4 regions of the Bacillus basilensis genome follow, and region 4 is predicted to be linked to each of the others. Evidence: riboswitches for the same ligand, from Rfam matches in the RefSeq annotation. Region 4 holds a riboswitch; each other region holds the start of a gene.
The links. A riboswitch is a leader RNA that binds a small molecule or an ion and turns the genes downstream of it on or off. The one in region 4 is predicted to bind S-adenosylmethionine.

Region 1: it holds a riboswitch for S-adenosylmethionine, as region 4 does, so the genes downstream of both, ACQVV1_RS25990 (methionine ABC transporter ATP-binding protein) here and ACQVV1_RS21275 (bifunctional O-acetylhomoserine aminocarboxypropyltransferase/cysteine synthase) in region 4, are expected to answer to the same signal.
Region 2: it holds a riboswitch for S-adenosylmethionine, as region 4 does, so the genes downstream of both, ACQVV1_RS12580 (YezD family protein) here and ACQVV1_RS21275 (bifunctional O-acetylhomoserine aminocarboxypropyltransferase/cysteine synthase) in region 4, are expected to answer to the same signal.
Region 3: it holds a riboswitch for S-adenosylmethionine, as region 4 does, so the genes downstream of both, ACQVV1_RS09240 (M20 family metallopeptidase) here and ACQVV1_RS21275 (bifunctional O-acetylhomoserine aminocarboxypropyltransferase/cysteine synthase) in region 4, are expected to answer to the same signal.

The regions. Positions count from the first base shown of each region.
Region 1 is NZ_JBNTQO010000021.1:53,116-57,393, forward strand. It holds gene ACQVV1_RS25985 (methionine ABC transporter permease) at 1-101, opposite strand, end outside; gene ACQVV1_RS25990 (methionine ABC transporter ATP-binding protein) at 91-1,110, opposite strand; SAM riboswitch class I at 1,234-1,339, opposite strand; gene ACQVV1_RS25995 (cysteine hydrolase family protein) at 1,581-2,144, shown strand; gene ACQVV1_RS26000 (hypothetical protein) at 2,377-2,526, opposite strand; gene pruA (L-glutamate gamma-semialdehyde dehydrogenase) at 2,713-4,260, opposite strand.
Region 2 is NZ_JBNTQO010000005.1:123,430-127,707, reverse strand. It holds gene cysC (adenylyl-sulfate kinase) at 95-706, opposite strand; gene sat (sulfate adenylyltransferase) at 719-1,855, opposite strand; gene ACQVV1_RS12585 (phosphoadenylyl-sulfate reductase) at 1,894-2,598, opposite strand; gene ACQVV1_RS12580 (YezD family protein) at 2,686-2,829, opposite strand; SAM riboswitch class I at 2,902-3,010, opposite strand; gene lysA (diaminopimelate decarboxylase) at 3,127-4,278, opposite strand, start outside.
Region 3 is NZ_JBNTQO010000003.1:539,556-543,833, forward strand. It holds gene ACQVV1_RS09235 (AAA domain-containing protein) at 1-2,282, shown strand, start outside; SAM riboswitch class I at 2,358-2,459, shown strand; gene ACQVV1_RS09240 (M20 family metallopeptidase) at 2,548-3,753, shown strand; gene ACQVV1_RS09245 (Lrp/AsnC family transcriptional regulator) at 3,922-4,278, opposite strand, start outside.
Region 4 is NZ_JBNTQO010000013.1:93,104-97,381, forward strand. It holds gene ACQVV1_RS21265 (YjjG family noncanonical pyrimidine nucleotidase) at 1-138, shown strand, start outside; gene ACQVV1_RS21270 (chloride channel protein) at 182-1,411, opposite strand; SAM riboswitch class I at 1,731-1,835, shown strand; gene ACQVV1_RS21275 (bifunctional O-acetylhomoserine aminocarboxypropyltransferase/cysteine synthase) at 1,929-3,227, shown strand; gene metA (homoserine O-acetyltransferase MetA) at 3,211-4,116, shown strand; gene ACQVV1_RS21285 (homoserine dehydrogenase) at 4,258-4,278, shown strand, end outside.

The DNA.
Region 1 (4,278 bases), on a different contig from region 4:
CCAAGAATTGTAGCAAATATAAGGGTTACGATTACCATTAAGAGGGTATCTCCCGTCGCATCTACTATGCGAGGCCAAAATATACTCCAATCAACTCGCATGAGCTTCTACCTCCTTCAGCTGCACTTGCAGTCTTAGATGTTGTAATGCTTTTTGAATCTCCCTCTGTTCACCTTGCAATTCTACAAGAAGATTTCCAAATAGCACATTTTGAAGTTCAATAATATTTCCGTACAGTACGTTTACATCGACGTTATAGTTTTTTGCGATATACGATAGTACTGGTTGACCTGTCTCCTCACCAGTAAATGTTAGACGATAAATCTGACCACCATTTTGAATTTTCGCTAGAACACTTTCTGGTAAATGATCATTAATAACAGAACGTACAAAGTTTTGAGTCGTTTTTGTTTTTGGTTGTGTGAACACGTCAAACAATTTTCCTTCTTCAATTACTTTTCCTTTTTCCATCACAGCTACACGGTGACAAATTTCTTTCACAACATGCATTTCATGTGTAATAAGAAGAATTGTTAAATTATATTCTCGATTTACTTTTTTTAATAGGTTTAATATCTCTGTTGTTGTTTCTGGATCTAAAGCTGATGTTGCCTCATCACATATAAGAATATCTGGTGATGTTGCAAGTGCTCTAGCAATACCTACACGCTGCTTTTGTCCGCCTGATAGCTGCTCTGGGTAATTGTTTGCCTTATCTTCTAACCCTACAAACTTCAGCAGTTCATTTACTCTTTCTTTTATCTCATTCTTTGGTACTTTCGCTAACTTTAATGGATAAGCAATATTCCCAAACACTGTTCTTGAATTAAATAAATTAAAGCTTTGAAAAATCATCCCGATTCTTTGTCTTAGCTTCCGTAATTCTTTCGTCGATAATGATGTAATATCTTTATTATCTATTGAAATCGTTCCTGCCGTTGGTCTCTCTAACATGTTTACTAGACGTAATAACGTACTCTTTCCAGCTCCACTAAAACCGATAATGCCAAAAATTTCACCTTTCTCAACGGATAACGTTACATCCTCCACAGCATGAACAGATTGCTCACCTGATTCATACACTTTACTTACATTGTTAAAAGAAATCATTTTTTCCCCTCCTATTTGCTGTAAAAACTTGAAGTAGAGCTTTCGAGGTAAAATAAAAAGTGCTCTCCTTCTTATCAACCATAAAGATAAGAAGGAGAGCACTTATATGTACTCGGTCACATCTTCTCATCTTCCAAGCCTTTCATAGACTTGCTGGAGTTAGCACGGTATTAAAAAACCCGTTGCTGAGGTATCGTAGGGCCAGTCCCTCCACCTCTCTGGATAAGAATGTATCGATTTAATTGTCGTTTAATTAATTCTCATTATAGAACTCAGAATAATAAGAGTCAATACATTTTTTAGAAAAATATTAATTATCCCTTTATTAAAATTTTCAGATGAAATTTCATAATAAAATAGTAACCTTTAAAGTTATGTAAAATTCTCCTCCTGCATATTTTTTAAAAGGATAATCTTCTCTACTAATTGAATACCATTATTTGAATATGAAATCGGAGGAAGATAAATATATGAAAACAGCCCTTTTACTCGTTGATATTCAAAATGATTATTTTCCACACGGAAAGATGGAATTGCGTAATCCAGTAGAAGCAAGCGCATATGCCCGTCAGCTACTACAACTCTTTAGAAAGAAAAATGAACCTATTTTTCATATCCAACATGTAGCAATAAAAGATGATGCTACTTTTTTCCTGCCCAATACAGAAGGTGTGCATATTCATGAAAGCGTACGTCCACTTAGAGAAGAAACCGTTATACTCAAACATTACCCAAATAGTTTCCGCGAAACTGATCTTCTAGAACAATTACAACGTTTAGACATTGAGCACGTCGTCATATGCGGGATGATGACTCATATGTGTATTGACGCTACCGTAAGAGCTGCTTTTGATTTCGGCTTTCAATGTACTGTTATACATGATGCTTGCGCTACAAAAGATCTTTCTTTTAAGAATGCTACTATACCAGCCGTTTATATTCATAACACAATTTTGGCTAGTTTAAATGGAGTATATGCAAATGTAATGAGTACAGAGGAGTTTTTAGCCACAAAAAAACACTCTCTTCAGTGAGCAAAACCGAAAAGAGTGTTTCTTGTCAAACCATAGATTTTCTTTCAAATTGTATTATACAGGAAATTTTCAAAATGAATACTAAAAAATATGACTAATAAGTCAACTTTTCTCGTTATTTTATTTCTATTTACATGTTTATCCCGATATTAATAGGGTTTAGCAAGTTTCACTTACCAAATAGTAATATATGGTAGCTCTAATTCGAATTCAAATTAACTACTTTCCCCTATTATTTATCTGTTTGTTTCTGTTTCTTTTTCAAATACTCCGCACGCAATTTTTCAATTTGCTGCTTTTTATCAAATTTGGCAGGCGTCTGCTTTTCATGAAACTTTGCGACAGCTACCTGGCCTTTGTAATCTAATTGATATTTTCCCATTTTGTTCACCTACTTCTCTTTTCTTTAAAGACAACCTATTCAACAAATATAAATATACCTTATTTTACTGAATTAAACCTTATTACTTTATTAGTTTTTCTACCGATATCTATCTTAATACACATATAGAAAGTTTTTCAAAAAAAAGAGATCTTCGCAAACTGCGAAGATCTCTTCTACTATTTCTTATAAAGTTTCAGAAGTAGTTTTTGCTTGCATGTGAAGTGCTAAGTAGTCAGGGCCACCAGCTTTAGAGTCTGTACCAGACATGTTAAAGCCACCGAATGGTTGGTAACCTACGATTGCACCAGTACATCCACGGTTGAAGTATAAGTTACCTACGTGGAAGTCTTCACGTGCTTTTTCAATATGGTCACGGTTGTTAGTAACAACAGCACCTGTTAAACCGTATTCTGTATTGTTTGCAATTGCAAGTGCATGATCAAAGTCTTTTGCTTTACAGAATGCTACTACTGGTCCGAAGATTTCTTCTTTCATTAAGCGAGCATCTTCTGCAACGTCAGCAACGATTGTTGGTTGGATAAACCAGCCTTTAGAATCGTCTCCTTCGCCACCAGCTAAGATTCTACCTTCTTCTTTACCAATTGCAACATAGCTCATTACTTTATCGAATGCAGCTTGGTCATTAACAGGACCCATGTTTGTACCTAATACAGCTGGGTTAGCAACTGTTAATTCTTTCGTTAATTCAACAGCACGATTTAATACGTGATCGTATACATCTTCATGGATTACTGCACGTGAACATGCAGAACATTTTTGTCCTGAGAATCCGAATGCTGATGCAACGATAGATTTAGCTGCTAATTCAAGATCTGCTTCTTTATCAACAACGATTGTATCTTTACCACCCATTTCAGCGATAACACGTTTTAACCAAATTTGGCCTGGGTTTACTTTCGCTGCACGCTCATAAATACGGATACCTACATCGCGAGATCCAGTGAAACTCACGAAGCGTGTACGAGGGTGATCTACTAAGTAGTCACCAACTTCAGAACCATTACCTGGAACGAAGTTTACTACGCCAGCAGGTAAGCCAGCTTCTTCTAATACTTCCATGAATTTCGCTGCTACTACAGGAGTTGTACTAGCTGGTTTTAGTAATACTGTGTTACCAGAAACTAAAGCAGCTGTTGTCATACCTGCCATAATTGCGAATGGGAAGTTCCAAGGAGAAATGATAACACCTACTCCTAATGGAATGTAAGAGAAACGATTATATTCAATTGGACGGCTTTCTACTGGAATACCGTCTTTTAATTTTAACATTTGACGACCATAATATTCCATAAAGTCGATTGCTTCTGCTGTATCAGCATCTGCCTCATTCCATGGTTTACCTGCTTCTTTTACAAGAATAGCAGAGAATTCATGTTTTCTGCGACGAACGATTGCTGCAGCACGGAATAAAATGTCTGCACGCATTTCTGGCTTTGATTTTCTCCAAGTTTGGAATGTTTCATCCGCTACTTGCATTGCTTTTTCAGCTAACTCACGGCTTGCTTTTGAAACACGACCAACAAGTTCCTCTTTATTTGCAGGGTTTACAGAAACAATTTTGTCTTCTGTAGTGATTTTTTCTCCCCCAATAATTAATGGATAGTCTTGTCCAAGATAAGATTCTACTTTCTTTAAACCTTCTTCAAACGCTAATTTGTTAGCCTCCACTGAAAAATCTGTAAATGGCTCATGTTTGTATGCTACTACCATTATTTTTAGCCTCCCCTT
Region 2 (4,278 bases), on a different contig from region 4:
CTCCACTGATTATTAGTTGAATCAATCGGGCATTTACGGGCAGTTCATCTCCCACCTAACTTCTTTGCCCTAGCCAAATTTTGAGATGGGAGTTTTACTGCCCGGTAAATAGCGGGGTAAAACTACGCTCTTGTAAGTACTTCACGATTTGTTCTGCACATTCTTCAATAGAATACTTGTGCGTTTCTACGATTAATTCCGCTTTCTCTGGTTCCTCATACGGTGAATCGATACCTGTAAACTCTTTAATATCACCTTTTCTTGCTTTTTTATAAAGCCCTTTCGGATCACGTTTCTCACACTCTTCAATTGGACATTTTACAAATACTTCTATAAACTCATCGGCAGCTAATAGATCTCTTACTTGTTTTCGGTCTACTCGAAACGGTGAAATAAACGCTGTAAGAACAACAGTACCTTGATCTACAAATAGCTTCGCCACTTCGCCAATCCGTCTTATATTTTCCATACGATCACTTTCAGAAAAACCTAAGTCTTTATTTAAACCGTGGCGTATATTATCTCCATCAAGTACATAGTTTCCAATATTCTTTTCAAATAGTTTACGAGCAACCGCGTTCGCTACTGTAGATTTACCCGAAGCTGATAAACCAGTAAACCAAATCACAAAACTATGATGCCCATTCTTCACTCTTCTCTCATCTTTTGAAACAGAAGCTGTATGCCAAGTAATATTCGTGTCCATCTCATTCTCTCCCTATTCTGTTACTACTTCTTTTTTCAAACCTTTAATTAGTACTTCCACTACTTCTTTACGACTAAATGTACTTGGCGGAACTTCACCGTTTCTTAATAGTTCTCTTACTTTCGTACCCGATAAAATAACATGATCCTCTTTCCCGTGCGGGCATGTTTTCGTCGAAGCCATCGCTTCACATTTCGCACAGTAAAAACTATGTTCAAAAAATAACGGTGTAATCCCTAACTCTTCCACTGTAAAGTTTGTAAAAATTTCTTGCGCTTCATAAGTACCGTAATAATCTCCTACCCCTGCATGATCACGTCCTACAATAAAGTGAGTGCATCCAAAATTCTTTCTGACTAATGCATGAAATATCGCTTCCCTCGGTCCTGCGTAACGCATTGCTGCAGGAAATACACTTAAAAAGACACGATCTTTCGGATAATAGTTTTGAAGTAATACTTCGTAGCTTTCCATTCTTACATCAGCAGGAATATCGTCCGACTTCGTTTCTCCAACGAGCGGATTTAAAAAGAGGCCATCTACAATTTCAAGAGCAGATTTTTGAATATATTCATGGGCACGATGTACCGGATTTCTCGTTTGGAATCCGACTATCGTTTTCCAACCACGTTTTTTAAATTCTTCCCTCGTTTCAATTGGATCTAAATGATAAGAAGGAAACGGATTATTTTCAAAACGTTTTGTAAGAATAATAGTTCCTCCAACGTAAACGTTAGGTCTTTCGTATAATTTTTTCACTCCAGGATGAGCCTCATCCGTCGTTTTATACACTAATAACGCTTCTTTTTCCTTATCAGGCACAAAAACATCTTCTATTTGAATAACACCATATACATTTCCACCGTTAACAAGTTTTACTTCCTCTCCAGCTTTTAGAGTCTCTGCAACTTCTTCTGTGACTGGTAATGTAATTGGTATACTCCAAACGCTCCCATTTGCTAAACGAAGCGTTTCTACAACCGAATCATAATCTTTCTTTCCTAAAAAACCAGTAAGCGGGCTATATCCCCCTGTCGCTAATAGCTCTAAATCACTTAAAGCAATGTTATCTAGTTGAATTTCTTTTTCAATTTGTGATACGTCGTATGTCTCGTCTATTCGATTTATTAATTCGTTTACTGTACTCATTTTCTATACCCTCTCTTAGCTTTATTTTCAAATTCATCTTATTGGTAATGAAGGCCACATTCTGTTTTCACTTTCCCAGCCCATCTACCATCTCTCGAATCGCCACCCTCTCCTACAGGCAGCGTACACTTCTCACACCCAATACTTGGATATCCAATATCATGCAATGGGTTATACGGCAAGCTATGTTTGTATACATATCGCCATACCTCTTTCCACGTCCAATGAATGAGCGGACAAACTTTAATAGATTGAAAGCGATGATCGTGATTTATAAACCTTGTATGCTTACGGTTTTCTGATTGTTCCCTTCTCAATCCTGATATCCACGCTTTTTCATTTGCCAATGATTCTTCTAAAGGTAAAACTTTTCTAATCTTACAACAAAGATTGGGATTGTTTTCCCACAGCCTATCACCATGCAATTTTGCTTGTTCATCAAGTGTAAGTTTTGGCTGTTTTTCTATAATATTCAATGAAGGAAATCGTTCCCGCACTTTTTGAATTAATTCATACGTTTCTTGAAAATGTACGTTTGTATCCAAAAATACAACTTTAGCAGATGGATTTACTTGGTTTATAAGATGCAGTAATACCATACTTTCCACTCCAAAGCTACATGCGTATACAATTTCATCTTTATACTCTTTATAAGCCCAACTTAATACTGACAGCGCGCCTTTCGTTTCATCTTCTTCTGAAAATGAAACAGCATTTTCTTCCCACGTTTCATACGTCAACATGTTTTTTCCCCCTGTAAAAGCAAAAAGACGGTTTTAACCTAATAAAATAGGTTAAAACCGCCTCTAGTTTTTCTAGTCAGCGCTTTTTTACTTTAAACGTACTTTTTCACTTTTTTCTAATTGAATGACTTTTCCATCTTGCACAACAATTGTAATTGAACCATATTTCATATCAGCAAGCATCGCTTGAATTTTTTCAGATACTTCCTCATAATGTTCCCGTACACTCACGCGAACAGCCCCCCTTTTTATTCATAAAAAAAATCTTTCCCATTTCGAAAAGACTGTTCGGTAATATATTTTACCTTATCTTTCAAAATGGATTCCATTTTGCTGGATTTAGCACCTTGCTTTCTATAAGCAGGTTGCCGAGCTTCGTCGGGCCAGTTCCCTCCGCTTCTCTTGATAAGCTTTGTATTTGTATTTTATCACAATTCTGATTTTTTTCAATCCTAGTTTTCCGATATATTTTAATTATTTTATTTTATAAAAAAGGAATTGCCCATCCGAACAACTCCTTTTCCCCATTTAAACAAGTTCTTTAATACGTATGCGATCGTTCCCAATAATATTTTCATATGTTTCGCGCTCTACAACAATTTGCGATGTTCCACCTTTTGCAAAGACGACGGCTGGTCTTCGAATACGGTTATAATTATTTGCCATTGAATACCCATATGCTCCCGTACAAGAAACTGCTAATAAATCGGCAGAAGCAACTTTCGGTAGAGTAATGTCCCAAATCAACATATCTCCACTCTCACAGCACTTCCCAGCAATCGAAACGATTTCCTCATTCTCATCATTCCCTCGATTTGCTAACATAGCTTCATAACGAGCGTTATATAAAGCTGGTCTTAAATTATCAGTCATCCCACCATCCACTGATACATATTTCCGAATACCAGGAATGTCTTTCACAGATCCGACTGTATAAATTGTCGTTCCAGCATCGCCTACAATACTACGGCCTGGCTCAACCCATATTTCTGGCAATGGATAATTATATACTGTAAATTGTTCTCTCACTGCACTTGTTACAGCTCGCACATATGTCTCAAGAGTTAATGGTGTATCTGACTCTGTGTAGCGTATTCCGAATCCTCCGCCCACATTTAACACTTTTACTACATAGTTCGTTCGCTCTCTCACTTCTTCTAAAAATTGATGAAGAACTTCAATCGCTCGAACAAATCCAGCCGTTTCAAATATTTGCGATCCGATATGTGAATGAATTCCTAACACATTATAATTTGATTTTTGTAAAGCAAGTTCAATGGCTTGCATCGCTTGACCATTTGAAACGCCAAATCCAAATTTCGAATCATCTTGACCTGTTGTAATATATTCATGTGTGTGTGCCTCTACTCCAGGCGTTACACGGATTAATATGTTCACAAATTTCCCGTGTTGCACTGCTAAATCATGCAAAATTTCTAATTCCAAGAAATTATCTACGACAAAACAACCAATATTCGCCTGAAGAGCCATCACGATCTCTTCTTCTGTTTTATTATTGCCGTGAAAATGAATACGCGATGCCGGAAATCCTGCTTGAAGCGCAGTATATAATTCCCCTCCAGAAACAACGTCTAATGACATATTCTCTTCACGAGCTACTCGGCACATCTCCATGCACAAGAACGCCTTGCTTGCATATGCTACTTGATAAGAGAACCC
Region 3 (4,278 bases), on a different contig from region 4:
CGATGAATACACCTACTCAAACTCCTTCATTATCGGAAACGATGAAAGAGTGGCATTATGCATTAGCGTATGAAATTAAACATTGGAAAACGATAGGTGGTAGTAAAATTTCTATCATGAACGGTCGTTTTTTATATACAGATTATGAAAGTACAGTATATGTATTTCAGCTTATTTCGGAAGTAAGCTTACCTGAAGGTTCACCTATTCGAATTGAGTTCGATGGTGAGGAAGCGACAGGAGAAGTATTATCTGTACATGGATTAGAAATAGAACTGAAGTTAAATGATTATATACAAGGCGAAATAAGAGAGGCTGTTTTATATAGTGAACCGTGGCAGCTTTTAGAGCAACTGCAAGAGCGATTGAAAGAGGCGCATAAAGATAAGCTAAAACGTAATCGTATAAAGCGTCTTGTTGATGGGACGAGCAGTCCGAAACATATTGAGAAGATGAAAAATCCGAAAAATGAATTGGCGTATCGTTCGTTTTACAATCCGACAACGTACGTGTGGGGACCGCCTGGAACAGGGAAGTCTTACAATTTATCACGTATTATTTCGGCTCATTATCAAAAAGGAAAATCGGTACTTGTGTTAGCTCATAGTAACGCAGCAGTGGACGTATTAATGAGTGAAGTAACGAAGCAAATTGAAAAGAAAAAGAAATGGACGCCTGGCGAAATTGTTCGTTACGGTTATAGTCAACATGAACATATAAGAAATCATGAAACGCTACTTGCGTCGAAGTTAGTTGAAACGACGAACGGATCTTGGGGAGAAGAAAGACTCTATTTAGAAGAGACACGACAAGATCTTCGTGAAAAGATTTTATCGTATAAAGCAACATCTGCTGATAAGAAGCGTATACAAGAGATTGAAAGTGATCTTCGAAAGCAAAAAGCGAAAATTAAAGAAGTAGAAAAAGAATACATTGAAAATGCGAAAGTAATCGGCGCAACTTTATCGAAATGTGCCATTGATTCACTTATTTACGAGCGTACATTTGATTTAGTTGTTGTAGATGAAGTGAGTATGGCATATGTTCCGCAAATTGCATTAGCTGCTTCACTTGGAAAACGTATCGTCGTTTGTGGAGACTTTTTACAGTTACCTCCAATTGCGATGGCAAACCATGAACTCGTTCGCAAATGGCTCGGCGAAGATATGTTTTACCATGCTGGGATTGTTGAGTCTGTTAATAAATCAGAAGCACATCCGAACCTGTTTATGTTGCAGGAACAAAGACGTATGCATGCGGATATATCTAAGTTTACAAACTCATTTATTTATAAAAATAGAGTATACGATCATCCGTCAGTTTCAGAACGTAAAGAACTTGCGAAACTACAACCGTTCGCAAATGAAGCGAGTATTTTATTTGATACGAGCTTAATGGGAGCTTTTTCGTTAAAGGATGCTGCTTCAGGATCGCGTTTTAATATTATGTCTGGTTTAGTAGCGATGCAAATGATGTTAATCGGACTGTTAGATGGTGTGCAATCGATCGGTGTTGTGACACCTTACAGGGCACAATCCCGCTTTTTATCAACGTGTATTAGAGAAATGTTACAGAGAACGAAATATCAACACATACCTGTTTTAGCAGCGACAGTTCATAAGTTTCAAGGTTCTGAAAGAGATATGATGATTTTTGATACGGTTGATAGTTATCCGCAAGAACGCCCTGGCGTGTTATTCTTTGACCATAAAAACCATCGTCTCGTCAATGTAGCAGTGACAAGAGCGAGAGGGAAGTTCATTCAATTATCGGATTGCCATTATATGCGTAAAAATCTTTCAAGAAAACAAGCGTTATCACAATTAACAGCTCATATAGAACGTCATGGAGATGTGTATGATCGTACGACATCAAGGCAATTGTGGGAACGAAAAATATCGAAACGATTACGCTGGTTTATGGAAATGAATCTTGAGGAAACGAAAGGGCTATTAAAAGATATTTTAGCTGCAAAACGAAAAATCATTATTTCACTTCCAAGTACAAAACAAGTAGATAAACGAGTATGGCAAGCGTTAATGCGTACAAATGCGCAAATAACAGTGTATAGTGATGGACCAGTTCCACTGAAAAATGTAAAGTTACAAAGGCAAAATAAAGCCTTCCCATTTATCGTAATCGATGATGAAATCTTTTGGGCAGGGGCACCGCTTACATCTCAAATGATGTTTGAAGGTAGTATAGAATTTCCGTACGTATGTGCAAGACTGCAAGCACCTGAGGCAATTGGTGTATTAAAAGGATTTTTAGATATTCGGTAAATTCGGATAGGAATTCCTTGACTTTTATTTGAAATGAACTTAGAATGAATGTAATTTAATATAATTTTATGAAAATTCTTATCACGAGAGGTGGAGGGACTGGCCCTACGATACCTCGGCAGCGGATTCTTTATGAATACTGTGCCAATTCCAGCAAGGTAACTTGAAAGATAAGAAAGAAGCTCATTTTGACTGTATATACAGAAGCCTCTTTCTATCTTTTAGAAAGAGGCTTTTTTACGTGAAAATAAAAGGGGGAAGACAAATGGGAGCGACTGGAGTAACGTCACAAAGAAAAACAATTGAAGAGAGTATCGAAAGAAATAAGGAAAAGTACATAGAAACAAGTCATGATATTCATGCGAATCCGGAGATTGGTAACCAAGAATTTTACGCATCTAGAACGTTAAGTTTATTGCTAGGTAGTGCAGGATTCCAGTTGCAGCACAATATAGCTGGACATGAAACAGGTTTTATCGCACGAAAAAGTTCAGGGAAACAAGGACCAGTTATCGCATTTTTAGCTGAGTATGATGCTTTACCAGGACTTGGCCATGCGTGTGGTCACAATTTAATCGGCACAATTAGTGTTGCAGCAGCAATTGCATTATCAGAAACGCTTGAAGAAATAGGCGGAGAGGTTGTCGTTTTCGGAACACCGGCAGAAGAAGGTGGGCCAAACGGTAGCGCAAAATCGAGTTATGTAAAGGCAGGTTTATTTAAAGATATTGATGCGGCGCTTATGATTCATCCGAGCGGAAAAACAGCAACAACGAGTCCTTCACTAGCAGTTGATCCACTTGATTTTCATTTTTACGGAAAAACAGCTCATGCTGCAGCTTCACCTGAAGAAGGGATTAACGCATTAGATGCGGTTATTCAGCTGTATAACAGTATTAATGCACTTCGTCAACAACTTCCGTCAGATGTGAAGATTCATGGCGTTATTACAGAAGGAGGAAAAGCACCTAACATTATTCCTGACTACGCCGCAGCAAGGTTCTTCATTCGTGCAGCAACGCGAAAAAGATGTGCGGAAGTAACAGAGAAAGTGAAAAACATCGCACAAGGGGCAGCGCTAGCAACAGGTACGAAAGTAAAAATCCATCAATTCCAAAATGAGATCGATGAATTACTCGTAACAAAAACATATAACGACATCGTAGCGGAAGAACTAGAATTACTAGGTGAAGAAGTAAATCGTAAAGAAAGACTTGGCATTGGTTCAACCGACGCAGGAAACGTAAGCCAAGTCGTACCGACCATTCACCCGTACATTAAAATCGGCCCAGATGACTTAATTGCACATACGAATGAATTTAGAGAAGCAGCACGCTCAGAATTAGGAGATAAAGCATTAATTACATCCGCAAAAGCATTAGCAAATACAGCGTATCGATTAATTACGGAAGAAGGGCTGTTAGAGAGGGTGAAGGAGGAGTTTAGAGAAGCGCAGAGGAATCAGGGATAAGGGGATTAAGGTGCTCTTTTCGAAGCACAATCTAATTAATAAGTAGAGATATAAAAAAGAACATTGAAATATCAATGTTCTTTTTTGTTTACTAATCATTGGTTTTGTTGGTTTTTCTCATAAAGGAAAAACTTTTACTGTTAGCGGGGGATAATACGTATCCCTTTATCAGAACGACAATTTTTCCTCAAATTCACTCTTTAATACAATTAAAGGAGATGATAAGCCAAATTGCATTAAAGAGTCTAAAAATGTAGCGAGAGAATCCATCGAATCGCTCATGACCTTCATCATATAATTAAACTCTCCGCTAATTCGATATAAATCTGTTACTTCAGGAGCGGCATTACAATATTGGATAAAATCAGAGCATTGGCTCGTTTTAAACATGATGAATGCTTGAATGTTCTTATTAATTTTGGAAGGCTCAAATTTCGTTCGGTAAGCCGCTATAACTCCTTGATCTTCAAGTTTATTAATACGCTCTTTTACAGCAGGCTGCGTCATGGATATAATTCGTCCTAT
Region 4 (4,278 bases):
ATTAAAGGTGGATATGTAGCGGGAATTGATACTTGTTGGTTTAATCCAGAAAAGAAATCAAATAATAGCGAGATTGTGCCGACATATGAAGTGCAAAATTTTGAAGAGTTATATGCAATATTGAAGCAGCATGTGTAATGAAAATGGGCAGTGGAACTTTTGTCCCTACTGCCTATTTGTATTAGCTTGTAGTTTCGTTGTTTTTAGGAAGTGGAAATGCATTACCAATCGCTGCCGCTCCAAGCATAGGTAATAGTAAGTTGAGCGGGAAAAACATGAGTAATAGTAGTGTTATAGCAATTGGTTTTCTTAATGCATAGCTTGAAATTGCTGTTGTGACAATGGCTACCGAAGCAATTGGATCTATAGGGATAATGGAAGCTATAGCATATCCGATACTAGATCCAGCGAAGATAATTGGGAAAATGTGTCCGCCACGCCAACCTGTATTTAAACAAACGGCAGTAATACATAATTTTAAAACCCCTGAAAGAAGTAGTACCCAGAAGGATAAATGGCTCCATTCAACGACTAAATCTTTTAATTGATGTTCTCCGGAGAATAATGTGTATGGGAGAAAAGTTCCTGCAACCCCTAATAAAATACCACCGATAATTCCAAGGGTAAGTTTGTATTCCCTAAAAGGATGAATGAATTTCTCTAATGTGAATTCTAATTTAAAATAAAAGAATCCAACTATAGCACCAATACTAGCAAGTGGTAGAAAGGCAATCCATTCATTAAGAGAAAGGGAACCTTCCCCAAAATCAACGATAAAGGATCCACGATTATCAAATTTACTAAGTAATAAATAAATGGAAAAACCAGCGAAAGTAGTAGCTAAATATACAATTGCTTTTTTTCCTTTAGAAAATTCATTAATTTGTTCACCCTCATTTTCATTTGGAGCTAAATAACCGAATAATGGCGCGTTAAAAATTACACTTAAAGTAGCACCAATTCCAACCTCTGTTATTTCATTCATTCCTTTTAAGGCGAATGTAAAGCGATCCCCTACCCATGTACAAAGTCCACCGATAATGCCAACAAGTGCTGCTTCGGGACCTAAGCTAGCCCCAAATATTAAAACGATAATCGCAGTTAAAGTAGCTTTATGTACAAAACGGTATTCAATTCTACCTGTTTTTTTATATTCACCCATTACTTCCGGCATAAGACGTGGATATGTGCCGAAGTATTTTTGGGTTAAGCCAACGAGAATACCGCCGATAGTTGTTATACAAATGGTGTAATACGGGGGAGAAGATAAGATAGTAGGTAAGTATCCCCAAATAAAGTGAATGCCGATATTTATTGTAACTAAAAATAACCAGACTGTTGCTCCTACTATAGAGCCTAAAATAATGCCGTATAGGACGAGTATAAAGTGCATGTCCTTTGTGCGTGTCATGTTCTACCTCCGTTATGTAAGTTTTAATGTGGAAAGAATTAAATATACTACTGTGAAATGAAATGAATATGTATAGTATCTTTTTGAGAGGTTGGCTTATTCAATATATTGAGGTCTCGTCAGAATTTGGAATGTATACAGTTAAACTACTTATTTAATTCTATGTATTAATAGGGGATTTTAAAAGGTCTTTTTCGAATTAATATGGAATATATTTCTTTTGTTATGTGTATCAAATTCTTTGTTGTTAATTTAGAACATTCAGAAAAACTAATTGACATTAGGAAATTATTGCTATAAAATCAACGGTAATTGCATAGTCTTATCAAGAAAAGGTGGAGGGACAGGCCCGATGAAACCTTGGCAACAGCCGTATAACGGAATTGTGCCAAATCCTGCAGGTAATAATCCTGAAAGATAAGAAAGAGCCTTTAGAGCGTGTTTTCAAACTGCTCCTTTCTTGTTTTCAGGAAAGGGGCAGTTTTTTATTTTGTATAAGAAGAAAGGAGAATGAGAGATGGGAGAATCATGGGGAAAAGGAACAATTTGTGTGCAAGGTGGCTATACGCCAAAGAATGGTGAACCGCGTGTTTTACCGCTTTATCAAAGTACAACGTATAAATATGATACTTCGGATGATTTAGCAGCACTATTTAATTTAGAGGCAGAAGGATATATCTATACGCGTATTGGCAACCCTACTTTAGCAGCATTTGAGCAGAAGTTATCAGATTTAGAAGGCGGTGTAGGAGCTGTTGCAACGGCCTCTGGGCAGGCTGCTATTATGCTCGCTGTTTTAAATATTTGTAGTAGCGGAGACCACTTGCTTTGTTCTTCCACAGTTTATGGCGGGACGTTTAATTTATTTGGGGTGAGTTTGCGTAAACTTGGTATTGATGTTACGTTCTTTAATCCAAATTTAACAGCTGATGAAATTGTGGCCCTTGCTAATGATCAGACGAAACTCGTTTATGCGGAATCGCTAGGAAATCCAGCGATGAACGTTTTAAATTTCAAAGAATTTTCAGATGCAGCCAAAGAATTGGAAGTACCTTTTATTGTGGATAATACATTAGCCACTCCTTATTTATGCCAAGCATTTGAACATGGAGCAAATATTATCGTTCATTCTACGACGAAATATATTGATGGTCATGCAAGTTCTTTAGGTGGCATTGTCATTGACGGAGGGAACTTCGATTGGACAAATGGGAAATATCCTGAACTTGTTGAACCGGATCCAAGTTATCACGGCGTAAGTTACGTTCAAAATTTTGGTGCAGCAGCTTATATTGTGAAGGCACGTGTTCAATTATTAAGAGACTACGGAAACTGTATGAGCCCATTCAATGCGTATATTAGCAATATCGGCTTAGAAACATTGCATTTACGAATGGAGCGTCATAGTGAAAATGCTCTCGCAGTTGCTAAGTGGCTTGTTGATCATGAACGTATTGAATGGGTGAATTATCCGGGATTAGATAGTAATGAAAATTACTCGTTAGCACAAAAGTATTTGAACAAAGGTGCTAGTGGTGTTTTAACATTCGGTATTAAGGGAGGATTAGAAGCAGCGAAAGAATTTATCGCAAATGTAAAACTAGCAACTCTCGTAACGCATGTAGCTGATGCACGAACTTGCGTCATACATCCTGCTAGTACAACGCATAGACAATTAAGTGCTGAAGATCAGCGTTTAGCTGGTGTTACATCAGATTTAATTCGTTTATCGGTTGGTATAGAAGATGTTTCTGATATTATTGCAGATTTAGAAGCAGCGCTAGTCGGAGGCAAAGAACATGCCGATCATAATTGATAAAGATTTACCAGCTCGCAAAGTATTGCAGGAGGAGAATATTTTTGTAATGACGAAGGAGCGAGCAGAAACACAAGATATCCGGGCATTGAAAATTGCTATATTAAATTTAATGCCTACAAAGCAAGAAACAGAAGCGCAATTACTTCGTTTAATTGGTAATACACCGCTGCAATTAGATGTTCATTTACTTCATATGGAATCGCATTTGTCTCGTAATGTAGCACAGGAACATTTAACGAGTTTCTATAAAACATTCCGTGATATTGAGAATGAAAAATTTGATGGGCTTATTATTACGGGGGCGCCAGTAGAGACTCTTTCTTTTGAAGAGGTAGATTATTGGGAAGAGCTTGGGCGTATTATGGAGTACTCAAAAACGAATGTAACATCTACGCTTCATATTTGCTGGGGGGCACAGGCTGGTTTGTATCATCATTATGGCGTTCCAAAGTATCCTCTTAAGGAAAAAATGTTTGGTGTATTTGAACATGAGGTCCTTGAACAACATGTGAAATTGTTACACGGCTTTGATGAGTTGTTTTTTGCTCCGCACTCTCGTCATACAGAAGTACGAGAGAGTGATATTAGAGAGGTGGAACAATTAACATTATTAGCGAACTCTGAAGAAGCAGGTGTTCATCTTGTTATTGGGCAAGAAGGCAGGCAAGTTTTCGCACTCGGTCATAGCGAATATAGTTGTGATACGTTAAAAGAAGAATACGAACGAGATCGTCAAAAAGGGTTAAATATTGATGTGCCAAAAAATTATTTTAAGCATAATAATCCAAATGAGAAACCGCTTGTTAGGTGGAGGAGCCATGGGAATCTATTATTCTCTAATTGGCTGAATTATTACGTGTATCAAGAAACCCCTTATGTATTATAAAAAAAGATTGTGTAACACGTGGCAACGTTTTCTTTGTACAGATTAACCTTCATTTTTCCGAATGTTCAAAAAATATTGTTTTTCATATTTTTTGCTCATATAATTTCATCTAAACACAATTTTTGAGGGGTGGACAGTATTATGAAAGAAATTCAAGTTGGT